One region of the Sphingobacterium sp. InxBP1 genome, then DNA from elsewhere that is predicted to be linked to it. Evidence: riboswitches for the same ligand, from Rfam matches in the RefSeq annotation. Region 1 holds a riboswitch; each other region holds the start of a gene.

Region 1 (2,204 bases):
AGTAGGCGATTTTGCCAGCGTTGCCTAGTGCCAGGTTTGAAAATATGTTCTGGATGAGAAGGAAGAGCGGTGCTCCGGGCTGATGGGCTATTTCAAGCTTGTAAGCACAGGCAATAAATTCACCGCAGTCCCACCAGCTTACCGTTTTTTCGGCCGTTGCGATATAGACAAATGTAGCAACAAGGCCACAGGCACAGCCGAAGATCGAGTTTAATCTATTGTACGTCATAAGGTGTCAATTGGTTCAAAATTTTATACTCCTTTTTCGGTACGTAAATTATAAAGTAATCTCGAGTTAAAAGTGTTAATTAACACAATTTAACAGCATAGACCACCGGCGAAGGCACCTGGTAGATAGCTTAGCAACCTGTCGCTACCAGAATTAAGCCAGCTTTTCTACAATTTTCTTTGTCGGTCCGGGATTACTCATGGTGTAGAAATGCAGCACTGGGGCGCCAAATTTAATCAGTTCCTGGCACTGCTGCACCAGCCATTCCTCGCCTACCTGTCTGACATCGGCATTTGTTTTACAGGCCGCAACCGCATCGCTCAGTTCTTCGGGAATGTCCAAATGGAAAATGCGGGGCAGGGTAACTAGCTGCTTTTTGGTGGTCAACGGCTTGAGGCCCGGAATAATAGGTACATGAATGCCATTATCCCGGCATTTGATCACAAATTCTTTATACTTATCAACGTTAAAAAACATCTGGGTAACGATAAACTCGGCACCCATATCAATTTTCTGTTTCAGGTACTTAAAGTCGGTATTAAAGTTGGGAGATTCAAAATGTTTCTCGGGATATCCGGCCACACCGATACAGAAATCGGTCTTTTCGGAGGTTACAATATCCTCGTGGAGATATTTGCCCTTGTTCATATCCACCACCTGCTGCAACAAATCGGTAGCAAAAGCGTGTCCGCCTTCCGTCGGTATAAAGTCTGCATCCCCTTTGCGCGCATCGCCCCGGAGTACCAAAACATTATCTATACCCAGAAAATTGAGGTCGATCAGCGCATTTTCGGTCTCTTCTTTTGTGAAACCACCACAGATCAGATGCGGAACAGCGTCCACCTTATATTTGTTCATAATGGCCGCACATATGGCCACTGTGCCGGGACGTTTGCGATAAGAGACTCTCTCCAGCAAGCCACTAGCATGTTCTTTGTAGATATAATCCTCCCGATGATAGGTGACGTCAATAAAAGGTGGCTTGAATTCCATCAGCTCATCCATCGTTTTAAAAATACTCTGGATTCCTTGGCCTTTTGCCGGAGGTAATAGCTCAAAAGAAAACAGTGTCTTTCCTTTTGCGTTCTGGATATGGTCGATAATCTTCATTAAAAATCTGTTTTTAGTTTTGGTTGGCTTACATCGAAACGCACGGATCCGGGAGTATTTATCGGCATGTAACTTATCTTTCCCACATGGAGTAGGGTAGAATTTAGCACCTTGAATAATACAGGTTGCTAAGGCTTCATTGGGTCTAGTCCCTCGGCCTTTCTCTATAAGCGATGCTAATATCGTTTTAAAAAATCAAAACACAAAACTATTTTTCGAAAATCCATAAAAAATAGCAACAAAGTCGACAGTACAATCCGCTACTGCTCTATTCGTTGTACAGATCGATTAACCCTTCCGGCAGGTTGACCTCTATAATTTCTTCCTCCCCATCTATCCCCAAAATGAGATCATCAGACAACGGAAACATCAGTTCCTTACCGTCCATATCTACGGTAGCGACAAACTGCTGTGGAAATTCCTGTACGTCAATAATTTCGCCCAGTTCACCATGATTTTCGTCTATCACCAAAAAGCCGATTAAGTCCGTATATCGAAAATCATCCGGATCACGCTCTGGCATCTTTTCATTGGGTAGATATACCTTCTTACGAACGAGAGGCTGCGCTTTGTCAATATGGTCGACATCTTCGAATGTTACATATGCTGTACTATTTTTCTGCAATTTTATCGTGTCGATAAAATACGGAACAAGCTTTTTGTTCACTTCCAAAAAAAGGACATCCATATCCAGAATTTCGTAGTCTTCAAATTCGAAAAACAGCTGCATCTCACCTTTGAGACCACGCGTCTTGCTGATATAGCCAATATAAAAACTTTGATCTACAGTCATTAGCGTATTTAATATGAGTAAAAAAAGCCGGCTCAGGATTGAGTCGGCTTTCTCGAATACTTTATGAAAGAA
Region 2 (2,204 bases), on a different contig from region 1:
TATTAGCAGAAGATGATCCCAATTTGGGGGATCTTTTAAAGGATTATCTCGAATTAAAGGGAAAGTTTGATGTTACGCTCTGCACTGATGGAGATGAAGCTGTTTCCCAGTTCAAAAAGAACGATTATGACTTATGCATTTTTGATGTCATGATGCCCAAAAAGGATGGCTTTACCGTCGGGCGTGAAATCCGTAAAATAAACAGTACCGTACCGATCATCTTCGCCACTGCCAAAGGCATGATGGAAGATAAAACCGAAGCCTTTGAACTGGGCGGCGATGACTATATTACCAAACCATTCCGTGTGGAGGAACTCTTGCTGCGTATTAATGCCCTGCTGAAACGTAGCGTAAGAGACAAAGAAGAAGAGATCGTCGCTGACAAATTTGAAATAGGAGACTACTACTTTGATTATACCAGCCAGCAGATTTCTTACAAAGGTCAGACACAGAAGCTATCTACAAAAGAGGCCGAATTGCTACGCTTGCTTTGCCTGAAGAAGAATGATGTATTGACCCGTGAAGAGGCACTGTTAAAAATATGGCACGACGACAACTATTTTACCGGAAGAAGCATGGATGTATTTCTCAGCAAATTACGCAAATATCTGAAGGAAGATAGTAAAGTAGAAATTGTCAATGTGCATGGAAAGGGCTATAAGCTGCTGGTCAGCTAAAACAAGGGCAGATGGAGACAGTAATAGGTCTCCATCCGCTGTTTTAATGAAAAGAAGAAAATAAAACATTTTTATCTTTAGCAGATTATAAAAAATAAATGCGCTTTTATAAAAAATTTGCATATCAGAAATAAATGTTCTAACTTAGCCTCGCTTATAGAGAAAGGCAGAGGGAATAGACCCGATGAAGCCTTAGCAACCTGTCTCTTGACAAGGTGCTAAATTCTACCCTACTTAACATGGGAATGATAAGCCGAAGTCACCGAATTCTAGTGTGTCCTTCTCTCTAGCAAGAAATATAGTTGAAAAGAAACATTAAAAACATCATTATGTTATTGACTAACAATTTAGGTTACCCGCGTGTGGGCGCATTCCGCGAATTGAAAAAAGCCAATGAAGCCTATTGGGCTAAAAAATCTTCTGTTGAGGAATTATTGGAGGCAGCAAAAAAAATTCGTGAGGGCAATTGGAAAACGCAAAAAGATGCTGGAATAGATTTAATTCCTTCTAACGACTTTTCTTTTTATGATCAGGTCCTGGACTTAAGCCTTACGGTAGGTGCAATTCCAGCCCGATACCACTCACTATTGAGCAAGGTAGATAATAATTACAGCTTAGATTTATATTTTGCTATGGCTCGTGGTTTCCAGCAAGATGGAATCGACGTGACTGCCATGGAAATGACTAAGTGGTTGGATACCAACTACCACTACATGGTGCCTGAATTCACCAAGGACCAACAATTCAAGTTGACTTCTGAAAAATTCCTGAATGAATATAACGAAGCCAGGTCGTTGGGCATCGAAACGAAACCAGTTTTATTGGGCCCGATCACTTACCTATTGATCGGTAAAGAGAAAGAAGCTGGATTCGACCGCATCGACCTATTGGACAGATTAATTCCTGTATACGAACAGATCTTAGCTAAATTGGCTGAGGCCGGTGCGCAATACGTTCAGATTGATGAGCCATTCCTTGCATTGGATTTGGATGCAAAAGTAAAAGCACTGTATCAGCCTACTTTTGAGAAGCTGGCAGCTGCAGCCAAAAACATTAAATTGATCGCGACAACTTATTTCGAAGCCTTAAAAGACAATGAGGATATCGCTGTCAATTTGCCAGTTCATGCCTTGCATTTGGATCTGGTACGCGGCGAAAATCAGCTGGATACCGTATTACCAAAAGTACCTGCCTCTCTAACCCTATCTTTGGGTATTGTAGAAGGGCGTAACATCTGGAAAAACGACTATGAAAAATCGTTGGTTAAAATCAAACAGGCCGTAGATGCTCTGGGCAAAGACCGCATCTGGATCGCGCCATCATCGTCACTACTGCATGTTCCGTTCGACCTGGACAACGAACACAACGAGCAGTCATTACCGGCTGAGGTGAAAAACTGGCTGGCTTTCGCAAAACAAAAATTAGCCGAAGTAAAAGACCTTGCTGTATTGGCAGATGGTGAAGTAGACGCTGCGACCGCAGAACGCTTTGAAGCAAACAAAGCTGCTGCCGAAAGCCGCCGTACTT
Region 3 (2,204 bases), on a different contig from region 1:
CTTCGCTCTGCGGATGGCTTTGCTTTTTGGTGCCGGCGCGTTAATTGGAACACTTTTGCTGGATTTTAAGTATACTTATTGGATCCTGTTGACTGTTGCAATTGTCGCAAGGCCCGCTTTCGCAATGACCAAGACCCGTAATATTGAGCGAATATTGGGGACAGCTTCAGGTATTTTAATCGGGATACTCAGCCTGACCTATTGTAAAAACCTTTCCATATTGCTTGTTCTTTCAGCAATGGGGCTTTTTGGCTTTTTCCTGTTCAACCGTTCCAACTATATGGTGAGCGTCATTTTTATTACATGGGGTATTGTTATCGCGCTCAATTTATTTGAAGGTAATATCGATGTGATACTGGGCAGCCGTATGATATTTACGCTGATGGGCGCGCTACTTGCTATCGCTGGCTACTTTTTAATTCCGGTACGCCAAAGCTCCGGCATGATTCAGCTGGCCAAAGATGTGGCAGATTTCAACCAGCAGTATTTTCAGATCATCAATAAAAGATTGTCGCACAATCTACAGAGCACGTTCGATATCCGCTTAGCCCGCAAAAAAGCACAGACCGCCATGGCTCAGTTTTCAGAAACCATCTCTCAACTCAAAAAGGAACCGGAGAAAAAATGGATGAATTGGACGCATATTCACCATTTTCAGGCGCTCTCATATCGTGTCAATTCGCATTTGGTCGGCCTATCCATTTCACTGGGTAAGACCAACAATGACAACTTGCACGACGACATAGAGGCCAGAATCAATGAATTAAAACCTTTATTAAAGGATCTGGAACAAACGGCCACACAGCTCCAAGCAAGCAAAACTTAACACGGAAATGATTCCTGAATTAATTAAAAATTGTTTTTCTTTTGCATTAATAGAAAAGAAGTTTATATTTGTATTGTCTTCTGAAGAAGATTTCTAATCAACACCTCCCTTAATCAGCAGGTCTTGATTTATAAAGAAGTGGCGAGAGACTGGCTCTATGACCCACTGGCAACCTTCAATTTGGTTGAAAAGGTGCCAAATCCTGTCCAAAACAATATCGTTTTGGAGCATATAAATGAAATAAGACAATGATTATTACATTACAGCAAACTATCCACACTTTAGGTTCCTATGAGACGAGCCTATTAACAACGAAAGAAGTACAACATCGCATTTCTATGGCTATGCGAATGCGTATGCATATGCACCTTTCAGCTTGTTAAGAATCATTTCCTCTTTTCTGGATAACGATGTTAACAGACCTGCCTGACGGGTGTGTATGCTTCTATTTACCTTATTAATAATTTTTTTGAAACCTTAAATCCGAAATATTATGTCTACAAAAAAGAATTTAAAATTTGAAACACTACAAGTTCACGCTGGCCAAGTGGCTGATCCAACCACCGGATCAAGAGCTGTACCTATATATCAAACAACCTCATTTGTATTTGAAAATGCCGAACATGGCGCTAATCTGTTTGCGCTGAAACAGTTTGGTAATATCTATACACGGATCATGAACCCGACAACCGATGTCTTCGAGCAACGCATTGCTGCGCTGGAGGGGGGCGTCGCAGCTGTAGCTGTCGCTTCCGGACAGGCTGCCCAATTTATCGCGCTCACCAATATTCTGGAAAGTGGTGAAAACTTTGTTGCTGGTTCCAACCTCTATGGCGGCACCTTCAACCAATTCAAAGTATCGTTTAAACGGCTAGGGATTGAAGCGCGCTTCGCCGCAGACGCAGAAGCAGATAAGATCGAAGCATTGATCGATGACAAAACTAAAGCGATCTATGTGGAAACGATTGGTAATCCCAGTTTTAATATCCCAGATTTTGAAAAGATCGCCGCTGTGGCCAAGAAATACGATCTGCCACTCATCGTTGACAATACCTTTGGGGCAGGCGGCTATTTATTTAAACCGCTCGAGCACGGTGCTCATGTCGTTGTTGAATCAGCGACCAAATGGATCGGAGGCCATGGAACAAGTATTGGAGGTGTCATCATCGACGGAGGTAATTATAATTGGGGAAATGGCAAGTACCCTCAGTTTTCTGAACCATCCGAAGGTTACCACGGTCTGGTATTTTCGGAAGTATTTGGTGAAAAAGGCCCTTTTGGCAATATTCAGTTCGCTATCCGCGCGCGGGTTGAAGGATTACGTGATTTCGGTCCAGCACTTTCGCCGTTCAACTCCTTCCTTCTTTTACAAGGACTT

The links. Region 1 has a riboswitch for S-adenosylmethionine ahead of K7A41_RS14225 (methylenetetrahydrofolate reductase). Riboswitches for the same ligand answer to the same signal wherever they lie in the genome.
Region 2: another riboswitch for S-adenosylmethionine. It lies ahead of metE (5-methyltetrahydropteroyltriglutamate--homocysteine S-methyltransferase); the one in region 1 lies ahead of K7A41_RS14225 (methylenetetrahydrofolate reductase).
Region 3: another riboswitch for S-adenosylmethionine. It lies ahead of K7A41_RS09730 (O-acetylhomoserine aminocarboxypropyltransferase/cysteine synthase family protein); the one in region 1 lies ahead of K7A41_RS14225 (methylenetetrahydrofolate reductase).

What each region holds. Positions count from the first base shown of each region.
Region 1 is NZ_JAINDX010000046.1:452,448-454,651, forward strand. Features, by position in the region: gene K7A41_RS14220 (protein O-mannosyl-transferase family) at 1-229, opposite strand, end outside; gene K7A41_RS14225 (methylenetetrahydrofolate reductase) at 383-1,339, opposite strand; SAM riboswitch class I at 1,410-1,512, opposite strand; gene rimM (ribosome maturation factor RimM) at 1,608-2,132, opposite strand.
Region 2 is NZ_JAINDX010000039.1:129,893-132,096, forward strand. Features, by position in the region: gene K7A41_RS03675 (response regulator transcription factor) at 1-677, shown strand, start outside; SAM riboswitch class I at 829-932, shown strand; gene metE (5-methyltetrahydropteroyltriglutamate--homocysteine S-methyltransferase) at 1,007-2,204, shown strand, end outside.
Region 3 is NZ_JAINDX010000043.1:51,275-53,478, forward strand. Features, by position in the region: gene K7A41_RS09725 (FUSC family protein) at 1-826, shown strand, start outside; SAM riboswitch class I at 952-1,064, shown strand; gene K7A41_RS09730 (O-acetylhomoserine aminocarboxypropyltransferase/cysteine synthase family protein) at 1,320-2,204, shown strand, end outside.